3 regions of the Pseudomonas azerbaijanorientalis genome follow, and region 3 is predicted to be linked to each of the others. Evidence: predicted binding sites of a transcription regulator. Region 3 holds the regulator's gene; each other region holds the start of a gene.
The links. Region 3 encodes sigma-54, which starts transcription at its own class of promoters, with help from an activator protein. Its sites were predicted from a motif close to ANTGGCATNNANNTTGCTNT; they were not measured.
Positions count from the first base shown of each region.

Region 1: the regulator sigma-54 is predicted to act here: its motif matches at 1,829-1,848, upstream of KSS91_RS21130 (flagellar basal body rod protein FlgF).
Region 2: the regulator sigma-54 is predicted to act here: its motif matches at 2,727-2,746, upstream of glnA (glutamate--ammonia ligase).

Region 1 covers NZ_CP077078.1:4,738,379-4,742,612, reverse strand. Annotated here, with positions in the region: gene KSS91_RS21135 (sigma-54-dependent transcriptional regulator) at 25-1,584, shown strand; gene KSS91_RS21130 (flagellar basal body rod protein FlgF) at 1,903-2,643, shown strand; gene flgG (flagellar basal-body rod protein FlgG) at 2,689-3,474, shown strand; gene flgH (flagellar basal body L-ring protein FlgH) at 3,527-4,222, shown strand.
Region 2 covers NZ_CP077078.1:496,324-500,557, reverse strand. Annotated here, with positions in the region: gene typA (translational GTPase TypA) at 1-918, opposite strand, end outside; gene thiI (tRNA uracil 4-sulfurtransferase ThiI) at 1,058-2,512, opposite strand; gene glnA (glutamate--ammonia ligase) at 2,841-4,234, shown strand, end outside.
Region 3 covers NZ_CP077078.1:1,093,152-1,097,385, reverse strand. Annotated here, with positions in the region: gene lptC (LPS export ABC transporter periplasmic protein LptC) at 1-569, shown strand, start outside; gene lptA (lipopolysaccharide transport periplasmic protein LptA) at 556-1,104, shown strand; gene lptB (LPS export ABC transporter ATP-binding protein) at 1,104-1,829, shown strand; gene KSS91_RS04730 (RNA polymerase factor sigma-54) at 2,075-3,568, shown strand; gene hpf (ribosome hibernation-promoting factor, HPF/YfiA family) at 3,643-3,951, shown strand; gene ptsN (PTS IIA-like nitrogen regulatory protein PtsN) at 3,964-4,234, shown strand, end outside.

The DNA.
Region 1 (4,234 bases), 2.6 Mb from region 3:
TCACTGCTTTTTCAGGCCTTTTTCATGCGTATCAAAGTCCACTGCCAGAACCGCATCGGCATCCTGCGCGACATTCTCAACCTGCTGGTGGAGTACGGGATCAACGTGGCCCGCGGTGAGGTGGGGGGTGAGCATGGCAACGCCATCTACCTGCATTGCCCGAACCTGATCAACATTCAGTTCCAGGCCTTGCGTCCGAAATTCGAAGCGATTGCCGGGGTCTTCGGCGTCAAGCGTGTAGGGCTGATGCCCAGCGAGCGTCGGCACATGGAACTCAATGCCCTGCTCGGTGCGCTGGAGTTTCCGGTGCTGTCGATCGACATGGGTGGTTCCATCGTTGCGGCCAACCGGGCAGCGGCGCAGTTGCTGGGGGTGCGGGTCGACGAGGTGCCGGGTATTCCCTTGTCGCGCTACGCCGAAGATTTCGATTTGCCGGAACTGGTGCGTGCCAACAAATCGCGAATCAACGGGCTGCGGGTCAAGGTCAAGGGTGACGTGTTCCTGGCCGACATCGCGCCGTTGCAGTCGGAGCACGACGACAGCGAGGCCATGGCCGGTGCCGTGCTGACGCTGCACCGCGCCGACCGGGTGGGAGAGCGCATCTATAACGTGCGCAAGCAGGAATTGCGTGGCTTCGACAGCATCTTCCAGAGCTCGAAAGTGATGGCTGCGGTGGTGCGCGAAGCGCGGCGCATGGCGCCGCTGGATGCGCCGCTATTGATAGAGGGCGAAACCGGCACCGGCAAAGAGTTGCTGGCGCGGGCCTGCCATCTGGCCAGTCCGCGTGGGCAGTCGCCGTTGATGGCGCTCAATTGTGCCGGGCTGCCGGAGTCCATGGCCGAGACGGAACTGTTCGGTTATGGTCCCGGTGCCTTTGAAGGGGCGCGGGCCGAAGGCAAGCTCGGGCTGCTGGAGCTGACGGCGGGCGGTACGCTGTTTCTCGATGGCGTCGGGGAAATGAGCCCGCGCTTGCAGGTGAAATTGCTGCGCTTTTTGCAGGACGGCTGCTTCCGTCGTGTGGGCAGCGACGAGGAGGTCTACCTCGACGTGCGAGTGATCTGCGCGACCCAGGTCGACCTGTCCGAACTGTGCGCGCGCGGCGAGTTCCGCCAGGACCTCTATCACCGCTTGAATGTGTTGTCCCTGCACATCCCGCCGCTGCGCGAATGCCTCGACGGTTTGACGCCGCTGGTGGAGCACTTCCTTGATCAGGCCAGTCGGCAGATCGGTTGCCCGTTGCCCAAACTCGCCCCGGCGGCCATGGAGCGGCTCAGCCACTACCATTGGCCGGGCAACGTGCGGCAACTGGAGAACGTGCTGTTCCAGGCGGTTTCCCTGTGCGATGGCGGCACGGTCAAGGCCGAGCATATTCGCCTGCCGGATTATGGCGTGCGTCAGCCCCTTGGCGATTTTTCGCTGGAGGGCGGGCTGGACGAGATTGTCGGGCGTTTCGAGAAGGCGGTGCTGGAACGGTTGTATTCCGAGCATCCGAGCAGTCGGCAGCTGGGCAAGCGGTTGGGGGTTTCGCATACCACCATTGCCAACAAGTTGCGTGAGTATGAGGTGGGCAAGACCGAGACCTGACTTAAGCTCGCTGTGTTTGTGCCGGCCTCTTCGCGGGCAAGCCCGCTCCCACTGGTTTGGTGAACGCCACAGATCACTGTGGGAACGGGCTTGCCCGCGAAGGCGACAGATCAGTCACTCAAGAGGCCGGCACTTGCCACCCACCGGCATGACACCGCCGGTTTTTCGTCTTTGACACAAATCACCAATCCCCTCTGATCTCCTCAAGTCCCCTGTTTGCCGGCCCCCGCGCCGCCAAAAACAAGTTGGTCTGCAAATTGCTTATGGCTCAGCAACACAGCAGTGGGCGGCAAACGTCCGGCAGGCAGAGGATAGAGTGTGGACAAGTACCTTTATGTGGCAATGACCGGCGCCAGCCAGAATGCACTGGCGCAAAAGGCGCATGCCAACAACCTCGCGAACATCTCCACCAACGGCTTCCAGAAAGACCTGGAGCAGGCCCGTTCGATGCCGGTGTTTGGTGACAGCTTTCCGGCGCGTGCGTTTGCCATGTCCGAACGCCCGGCCACGGATTTCTCCCCGGGTTCACTGGTGGAAACCGGCCGGGACCTGGACGTTGCCGTGCAGGGCGGCGGCTGGATTGCCGTACAGAATCCCGATGGTGGTGAAAGCTACGTGCGCACCGGCAGCCTGAATGTTGACGCCCTGGGCGTTCTGCGTGCCGGCAACGGTATGCCGGTCATGGGCAATGGCGGGCCGATTGCCGTGCCGCCGGAGCAGCAGATCGAAGTCGGCGAGGACGGCACCATCAGCATCCGCGCGATGGGCGAAGGTCCGCGGGTGATGGCTGAAGTGGACCGCATCAAGCTGGTCAACCCGGACCTGAAGAACATGACCAAAGGCCTGGATGGTTCGATCCACACCAAGGACGGCAAGCCGGCGCAGGCCGATGCCGACGTCAAGCTGGTGTCCGGGTTCCTTGAGTCGAGCAACGTCAATGCCGTGGAAGAGATGACCTCGGTACTGGCCTTGTCCAAGCAGTTCGAGCTGCACATCAAGATGATGAACACCGCCAAAGACGATGACCAGGCCATGGCTCGGGTCTTGCAGATCAGCTAATTACCAGAACGTCGCGCCGTAAAACAGGCGCACGAGGAGAATCGAATGCTTCCGGCTCTATGGGTTGCCAAAACAGGTCTGTCCGCCCAGGACACCAACCTGACCACCATTTCCAACAACCTGGCGAACGTGTCGACCACGGGTTTCAAACGTGATCGCGCCGAGTTCCAGGACCTGCTTTACCAGATCAAGCGTCAGCCAGGCGCCCAGTCGACCCAGGACAGCGAACTGCCGTCGGGTCTGCAACTGGGTACCGGTGTGCGCATCGTCGGCACCCAGAAGAACTTCACCGCCGGCAGCCTGCAAACCACCGAGCAGCCACTGGACATGGCCATCGACGGTCGCGGTTTCTTCCAGATCCTGCAACCGGACGGCACCACGTCCTACACCCGTGACGGTACCTTCCACCTGGACTCCAACGGCCAGATCGTCAACGCCAGCGGCTTTGCCCTGGAGCCGGCGATTGTCATTCCGAACGACGCGCAGACCTTCACCGTCGGCCGCGACGGCACCGTGTCCATCACGGTTGCCGGCAACCCGGCTGCCCAGGTGATCGGCAACCTGCAGACCGCCGACTTCATCAACCCGGCCGGCCTGCAGGCAGTGGGCAACAACCTGTTCCTGGAAACCGCCGCCAGTGGTGCGCCGCAAGTCGGCACACCGGGCCTGAACGGTTTCGGCACCACGCTGCAGAACACCCTGGAAACGTCCAACGTCAGCACCGTTGAGGAGATGGTCAACATGATCACCACCCAGCGCGCCTACGAGATGAACTCCAAGGTGATCTCCACCGCCGACCAGATGCTCTCGTTCGTAACGCAGAACCTGTAATCAAGTCTATGGGGCGGCCATGAGGCTGCCTGCAACACCGTGAGGTAGGGTCATGAATCGCTATGTATCTGTTCTGGCACTGAGTGGGATCGCCGCGCTCGCAGGCTGCGTGCCTGCGACGCCCAAGCCCAATGACCCTTACTACGCCCCGGTGTTGCCGCGCACGCCGTTGCCGGCGGCCGCCAACAACGGCTCGATCTATCAGGCCGGTTTCGAACAGAACCTCTACAGCGACCGCAAGGCGTTCCGGGTCGGTGACGTCATCACCATCACCCTGAACGAAAGGACCCAGGCCAGCAAAAACGCCAACTCGCAAATCGGCAAGAACAGCAAGGCCAACATCGGCCTGAGTTCGCTGTTCGGCAGCAGCGCCACCACCAACAACCCGTTCGGCGATGGTGACCTGAGCCTGAGTGCCAGCTACGAAGGTGACCGCGCGACCAAGGGTGACAGCAAGGCGGCGCAGGGCAACACCCTGACCGGCTCGATCACCGTGACCGTTGCCGATGTGTTGCCCAACGGCATCATCGCGGTGCGCGGCGAGAAGTGGATGACCCTCAATACCGGCGATGAGCTGGTGCGGATTGCCGGCCTGGTTCGCGCCGATGACATCTCGACCGACAACACCGTGTCGTCGACCCGTGTCGCCGATGCGCGCATTACCTACTCGGGCACCGGCTCGTTTGCCGATGCGAGTCAGCCAGGCTGGTTCGACCGTTTCTTCCTCAGCCCGCTGTTCCCTTTCTAGGTGGCTTTCCAG
Region 2 (4,234 bases), 600 kb from region 3:
GGTTGGCTCGTCGACGGTCAACGGCTTCATCGCTTCAACGGTGTCCGGGTGGCACAGGGTGTCGGAGATGAACAGCGAGTCCATACCGCTGATGCACACGATGTCGCCTGCAGCAGCTTCTTCAACGTCTACACGGTGCAGACCGTGGTGACCCATCAGCTTCAGGATACGACCGTTACGCTTCTTGCCGTCGGCGCCGATAGCCACAACCGGGGTGTTCGGCTTGACGCGACCGCGAGCGATACGGCCAACGCCGATAACACCCAGGAAGCTGTTGTAGTCCAGTGCGGAGATCTGCATCTGGAACGGACCGTCACGGTCGACTTTCGGCGCAGGTACGTTGTCGACGATCGACTGGTACAGCGGGGTCATGTCTTCAGCCATTTCGGTGTGGTCCAGACCGGCAATACCGTTCAGGGCCGAGGCGTAGACGACTTTGAAGTCCAGCTGTTCTTCGGTGGCACCCAGGTTGTCGAACAGGTCGAAGATCTGGTCCAGAACCCAGTCCGGACGCGCGCCTGGACGGTCAACCTTGTTGATGCACACGATTGGACGCAGGCCGGCTTCGAAAGCCTTCTTGGTCACGAAACGGGTTTGCGGCATAGGGCCGTCTTGAGCATCAACCAGCAGCAGAACGGAGTCGACCATCGACATTACGCGTTCAACTTCGCCGCCGAAGTCGGCGTGGCCCGGGGTGTCCACGATGTTGATGTGGTAGCCGTTCCAGTTGATGGCGGTGTTTTTCGCCAGAATGGTAATACCGCGCTCTTTTTCCTGGTCGTTGGAGTCCATCACGCGCTCGTCGTTGAGCTCGTTGCGCTCCAGGGTGCCGGATTGACGCAGGAGTTTGTCTACCAGGGTGGTTTTACCATGGTCAACGTGGGCAATGATGGCGATGTTGCGTAGATTTTCGATCACTTGTGTATCTCGATCAGAGGATTCGGTGTGCTGACAAGTCTTGGCAGCGATTAACAGTAGCGTCCGTGAAAGCCGTTACAGCTTGACGGTGGCGTCGGGGGGCCGGTGACGCAGGCCACAGGCAAACAGCCCCGGGCACTTAGCTCGGTCGATAAACGCGCACATTGGCATGCCCCTCACTGAGCAAATGGTGGGCATGCAGGCGACTCATCACGCCTTTGTCGCAATACAGCAGGTACTGGCGAGTAGGGTCCAGTTCCTTGAAACGAGCGTTCACTGCATAAAACGGCATCGTTTGTACCTCGATGCCAGCAAGCTCCAGCGGGTCATCTTCAGCGGCATCCGGGTGACGGATGTCGATGACGATCTGACCGGCCAGCGCTTCGCTGACTTCTTCAATCTGCAAGTCCTGGCCCAATTCGTCGATCACGCGATCGATCGGCACCAGCTTGGCGTTTTCGAGCGCACGCTCGAGCACCGCCATATCGAATTCTTTCTCTTCGTGCTCGACACGGTAGCGCTTGGCGGCCGTCTTCGGATTGACCGAAATGACGCCGCAGTACTCCGGCATGTGCCGGGCGAAATCGGCGGTGCCGATCTCGTTGGCCGTGTCGATGATGTCCTGCTTGTGGCTGGCGATCAGCGGGCGCAAGACCAGTTTGTCGGTCACGCAATCGATCACTGACAGGTTCGGCAGCGTCTGGCTCGACACCTGGGAGATCGCCTCACCGGTGACCAGGGCTTCGATGTGCAGTCGATCGGCAATCCTGGACGAAGCGCGCAACATCATACGCTTCAATACTACGCCCATATGACTGTTATCGACTTTGCCGAGAATTTCGCCCAACACTTCCTCGAACGGCACACTGACAAATAGCACGCGTTGGGAGCTGCCGTACTTCTTCCAGATGAAATGCGCGACTTCCATGACGCCCAGTTCGTGGGCACGTCCGCCCAGGTTGAAGAAGCAGAAATGCGCCATCAGGCCGCGGCGCATGATCTGGTAGGCCGCCACGGTGGAGTCGAAGCCGCCGGACATCAGCACCAGCGTCTGCTCCAGGGCGCCCAGCGGATATCCGCCGATGCCGTTGTGCTGGCTGTGGATCACGAACAACCGTTGGTCGCGAACTTCGATGCGGACTTCGATTTCAGGCTTTTTCAGGTCGATCCCGGCGGCACCACACTGACGGCGCAACTGGCTGCCGACATATTTCTCGATATCGATCGAGCTGAACGGGTGCTTGCCGGCACGCTTGCAACGCACCGAAAAAATCTTGCCGGCCAGTGCATCACCGTAGTGCTGCTTGCACTTTTCAACGATGTCGTCGAAATCACCCAGCGGGTATTCGTCGATTTGCAGGAAGTGCGCGACGCCCGGCATGCAGCTCAGGCGCTCGCCCATCTCCTTCAGGGCCTTGGGATCGCTGACGCGGGTTTCCAGCTCGAGGTTGTCCCACACGCCGTTCACCACCACAGCCGGGTCCAGATCGCGGAGCACGGCACGGATGTTCTTGGCCAATTGGCGGATGAAACGCATCCGTACCGGGCGGCTCTTGATGGTGATCTCGGGGAAGACTTTTACGATTAATTTCATGGAAACAGCGCGCGCAGGGCCTGCCGAAAAAGGGGGGCGCGGATTATAGCGGAAATTGCTCAAGGTTTAACCAGTTAATGTGCAGAAGGTTTTGCTCGCACCAAAACAGGTCATTTATTGAAATTAACGCCACATTACGGGGCGGCATTTTCGACTTTAAAGCGCATTAATGGCTGATAAGCGTGTTTTTGGGGCAAAAAACCCATGCTGGGGCACTGGCATGCAATTTGCTCCCTTGTGAGGCAGGTTGCCTTGGCAGAGTATTCGCGCCGGCATCACCCACATTTAAGGGCATCCACTACTAGCCCGAAGCCACCCGGAGGACACTATGTCGAAGTCGGTTCAACTCATCAAAGATCATGACGTCAAATGGATTGATCTGCGCTTCACGGACACCAAAGGCACTCAGCACCACGTGACCATGCCGGCTCGCGATGCGCTGGATGACGACTTCTTCGAAGTCGGCAAAATGTTCGACGGTTCCTCCATCGCTGGCTGGAAAGGCATCGAAGCCTCCGACATGATCCTGATGCCGGACGACTCCACCGCCGTTCTGGACCCGTTCACCGAAGAACCGACCCTGATCCTGGTCTGCGACATCATCGAGCCTTCGAGCATGCAAGGCTACGACCGCGACCCACGTGCGATCGCCAAGCGCGCCGAAGAGCACCTGAAAGCCACCGGTATCGGTGACACCGTATTCGCAGGTCCAGAGCCAGAGTTCTTCATCTTTGACCAGGTGAAGTTCAAGTCCGACATTTCCGGCTCCATGTTCAAGATCTACTCCGAACAAGGTTCCTGGATGTCCGACCAGGACATCGAAGGCGGCAACAAGGGCCACCGTCCAGGCGTCAAAGGCGGCTACTTCCCGGTTCCACCGTTCGACCACGACCACGAAATCCGTACCTCCATGTGCAACGCACTGGAAGAAATGGGCCTGACCGTCGAAGTTCACCACCACGAAGTGGCAACTGCCGGCCAGAACGAAATCGGCGTCAAGTTCAACACCCTGGTGAAGAAAGCCGACGAAACCCAAACCCTGAAGTACGTCGTGCACAACGTTGCCGATGCCTACGGCCGCACCGCGACCTTCATGCCTAAGCCTCTGTACGGCGACAACGGCTCGGGCATGCACGTGCACATGTCCATCTGGAAAGATGGCAAGAACACCTTCGCAGGCGAAGGCTATGCCGGCCTGTCGGACACCGCCCTGTACTTCATCGGCGGCATCATCAAGCACGGTAAGGCCCTGAACGGCTTCACCAACCCGGCGACCAACTCCTACAAGCGTCTGGTTCCAGGCTTCGAAGCGCCAGTGATGCTGGCCTACTCGGCTCGCAACCGTTCCGCTTCGATCCGCATTCCTTACGTGTCGAGCCCGAAAGCCCGCCGTATCGAAGCACGCTTCCCGGATCCGGCTGCCAACCCGTACCTGTGCTTCGCCGCACTGTTGATGGCTGGCCTGGACGGCATCCAGAACAAGATCCACCCTGGCGACGCTGCTGACAAAAACCTGTACGACCTGCCGCCTGAAGAGGCGAAAGAGATTCCACAAGTTTGCGGCAGCCTGAAGGAAGCCCTGGAAGAGCTGGACAAAGGTCGTGCATTCCTGACCAAAGGCGGCGTTTTCAGCGACGACTTCATCGACGCTTACATCGCCCTGAAAAGCGAAGAAGAAATCAAGGTACGTACCTTCGTACACCCACTGGAATACGAGCTGTA
Region 3 (4,234 bases):
TGAGCAAAAAGTTTCGTAACACCCTGATGTTCAGTTGCATCGCGGCGATATTCGTCGCGGTTGGCTACTGGAACATCAGCCCGGAACGCTTCCTCGACAAGCCGGTAACGCCGGTCGATGAAAGCGCGATCGACTATTACGCCATCAACGCCCACAGCGTGCAGTACCTGCCGGACGGCAAGCTGCAATATGATCTGGTGTCCGACAAGGTCGAGCACCTGAAGGCGACCGAGGTGACACTGCTGACCAACCCCGACCTGAACGTGTTCCGCGGCACTGAGTTCCCGTGGCACGTCCAGAGCCTGCGCGGCGAGGTCAACCCTGACGGCACGCAGGTCGAGTTGATCGATGATGTGCGCATCACGCGCTTCGACGAGAAAAACCGCAAGACCCTGATCACCAGCACCCGCATGACCGTGTTCCCGCAGCAGCAATATGCGCAGACCGAGCAAGACGTTAGAATCGACGGCGCTGGCGGTGTATCGACTGGCAAGGGAATGAAAGCGTATTTGAAAGAAAGCAGGATACACCTGCTATCGAACGTAAGAGGACAGTATGAGGCTCGTTAAAACCCTCCCGATTTTGCTCAGTCTGGGCGCAGCACTGGGAAGCGTGAGCGCCTGGGCTCTGCCGGAAGACCAACAGCAGCCTATCCGCATTCAGGCCGACGATGCCCAACTGGACGACAAGCAAGGTATTGCTACCTATAAGGGTGACGTGATCATCACCCAAGGCTCGATGAAGGTGACAGGCAACACCGTGACCATCACCCGCACCCCGACTGGCGACATTGACGTAGTGACCTCGGTGGGCAACCTGGCGTACTTCGAGCAATTGCAGACGGCTGGCGATACCAAGCCTGTTCAGGGTTGGGGCGTGACGATCCAGTATCACGCCACGCAAAATCGCGTCGTGTTGATCGACAAGGCCAAGGTTGTCGACAAGGACAACAACGTCACCCAAGGCGAGAAAATCGTCTACGACACCGAGAAGAAGCTGGCCAGCGCCGGGCGCGCCACCGGCAGCAAGGTGACCGAGTCGCGTCCGCGCATCGACATGGTCATCCAGCCGAAGAAGAAAACCGACGAGAAAAAGGCCCAGTAATGGCAACTCTGAAAGCTCAGCATCTGGCCAAGAGCTACAAGAGCCGCCAGGTCGTGCGTGATGTCAGCCTGTCCATCGACAGCGGTCAGATCGTCGGCCTGCTTGGCCCGAACGGCGCCGGCAAGACCACCTGCTTCTACATGATCGTCGGCCTGGTGCAAGCCGACCAGGGCCGCGTCCTGATCGATGACCTGGACGTCAGCCACCAGCCGATGCACGGCCGTGCAAAAGCCGGTATCGGCTATTTGCCGCAAGAAGCATCGATCTTCCGCAAACTGTCGGTGGCCGACAACATCATGGCCATCCTCGAGACCCGCAAGGAGCTCGACAAGGCCGGTCGCCGCAAGGAGCTGGAAAGCCTGCTGCAGGAATTCCACATCAGCCACATCCGCGACAACCTCGGCATGAGCCTGTCCGGTGGTGAGCGCCGCCGCGTGGAAATCGCACGCGCCCTGGCCACCAACCCGAAGTTCATCCTCCTCGATGAACCGTTCGCCGGCGTGGACCCGATTTCGGTCGGCGACATCAAACAGATCATTTACCACCTGAAGGCCAAAGGCATTGGCGTGCTGATCACGGACCACAACGTTCGTGAAACCCTGGATATCTGTGAAACCGCCTATATCGTCAATGACGGCCAATTGATTGCCGAAGGTGACGCAGAGACCATCCTGGCCAACGACCTGGTGAAGGAAGTGTACCTGGGCCATGAGTTCCGCCTGTAAACGCTGAGCTGTGCCCAGGCAAGGCGCCCGGGCACCGGTCTCGCGATTCATCGGGCCTGATGCGAACCTGCGCGTTCAGCCCCCAACATGGGCAGCACCGCAACACAAATTTATAGTTTTTTATTGTTACAGCGCTCTAGGCAAATCCTTCAGTTTCAGGCATATAATTTGCTTATGTTTGGCGCCCCGGCGCCCTGTAGTGGATGGCGCATGTGCGCCGGCGAATAAGGTGTTAAGCCCCTGCCATGAAACCATCGCTAGTCTTGAGAATGGGCCAGCAGCTGACGATGACACCTCAGCTGCAACAGGCCATCCGCCTGCTCCAATTGTCGACCCTGGACCTGCAACAGGAAATCCAGGAGGCCCTGGAGTCCAATCCGATGCTCGAACGCCAGGAAGAAGGCGACGACTTCGACAATTCCGACCCCTTGGCCGACAACGCCGAACAAAAGCCCAACACCGATATCCAGGAACCCTCCTACCAGGAAAGCGCCCCGACGGTTGACAACCTCGATGAGGGTGACTGGAACGAGCGTATCCCCAATGAACTCCCCGTCGACACCGCATGGGAAGACGTTTACCAGACCAGCGCCAGCAGCCTGCCCAGCAATGACGATGACGAGTGGGACTTCACCACCCGCACCTCGGCCGGTGAAAGCCTGCAAAGCCACTTGCTGTGGCAACTGAACCTGGCTCCGATGTCCGACACCGATCGCCTGATCGCGGTGACCCTGATCGACTGTATCAACAATCAGGGCTACCTGGACGAAACCCTCGAGGAAATCCTCGAAGCCTTCGACCCGGAACTGGACATCGAACTGGACGAAATCGAAGCCGTCCTGCACCGCATCCAGCAATTCGAGCCGGCCGGCATCGGCGCACGCAATCTGGGCGAATGCCTGCTGCTGCAATTGCGCCAGTTGCCCGCCAAGACCCCTTGGCTGGCCGAAGCCAAGCGCCTTGTCACCGATTACATCGACCTGCTTGGCAGCCGCGACTACAGCCAGCTCATGCGTCGCATGAAGCTCAAGGAAGATGAGCTGCGCCAGGTCATAGAGCTGGTCCAGAGCCTCAACCCGCGCCCGGGTTCGCAAATCGAGTCCACCGAAGCCGAGTACGTCGTTCCTGACGTCATCGTACGCAAGGACAACGAGCGCTGGCTGGTAGAGCTGAATCAGGAGTCGGTGCCACGGCTGCGGGTCAACGCCCAGTACGCCGGTTTTGTGCGCCGCGCCGATACCAGCGCCGACAACACATTCATGCGCAATCAGTTGCAGGAGGCCCGCTGGTTCATCAAGAGCCTGCAGAGCCGCAATGAAACCCTGATGAAGGTTGCCACCCAGATCGTGGAGCATCAGCGCGGGTTCCTCGAATATGGCGACGAAGCCATGAAGCCGCTGGTCCTGCATGACATCGCCGAAGCGGTCGGCATGCATGAGTCGACGATTTCGCGGGTAACGACCCAGAAGTTCATGCACACCCCCCGGGGCATTTATGAACTGAAATACTTTTTTTCCAGTCACGTAAGCACCTCCGAAGGCGGCGAATGCTCGTCCACGGCGATCCGGGCGATCATCAAAAAACTGGTTGCCGCGGAAAATCAGAAAAAGCCGTTGAGTGACAGCAAGATCGCTGGTTTACTGGAGGCACAAGGCATTCAGGTGGCTCGCCGCACCGTCGCCAAGTACCGCGAATCCCTCGGGATCGCGCCTTCGAGCGAACGCAAGCGGTTGATGTAGAGCCACGCCACAGCGTTCCAGTGGTAGATCATCTGATCTACCGCTTTATGCACTGGCAACGAAGGAGAAGCTGTATGCAAGTCAACATCAGTGGACACCAACTGGAAGTGACCGAACCTCTTCGCACCTACATCGGCGAAAAACTCGAACGATTGGAGCGACATTTCGACAAGATCACTAACGTGCAGGTCACGATGACCGTCGAGAAGCTGAAGCAGAAAATCGAAGCCACGCTGCATATTCCCGGGAATGAAGTGGTCGCCAATGCGGAACATACCGATATGTACGCTGCGATCGATGCACTCACCGACAAGCTGGATAAACAACTCAAAAAGCATAAGGAAAAGACCCAGAGCCTCCTTCAGGGCGCAACCGGTCGTTAACACTCCCTACCCATGATCCGACTTGAAAGTATCCTGACCCCCGGCCGTTCCCTCGTGAACGTGCCGGGCGGCAGTAAAAAGAAAGCCCTCGAACAAATTGCCAATCTGATCGCCCGCGAAGTGCCGGCTCTGGAGATGCAAGATGTCTTCGAGGCGCTGATTGCCCGTGAAAAACTCGGCTCCACCGGTTTTGGCAACGGCATCGCTATTCCACACTGCCGTCTCAAGGGGTGTGTATCGCCCATCAGTGCATTGATGCACCTGGACGCCCCTATCGATTTCG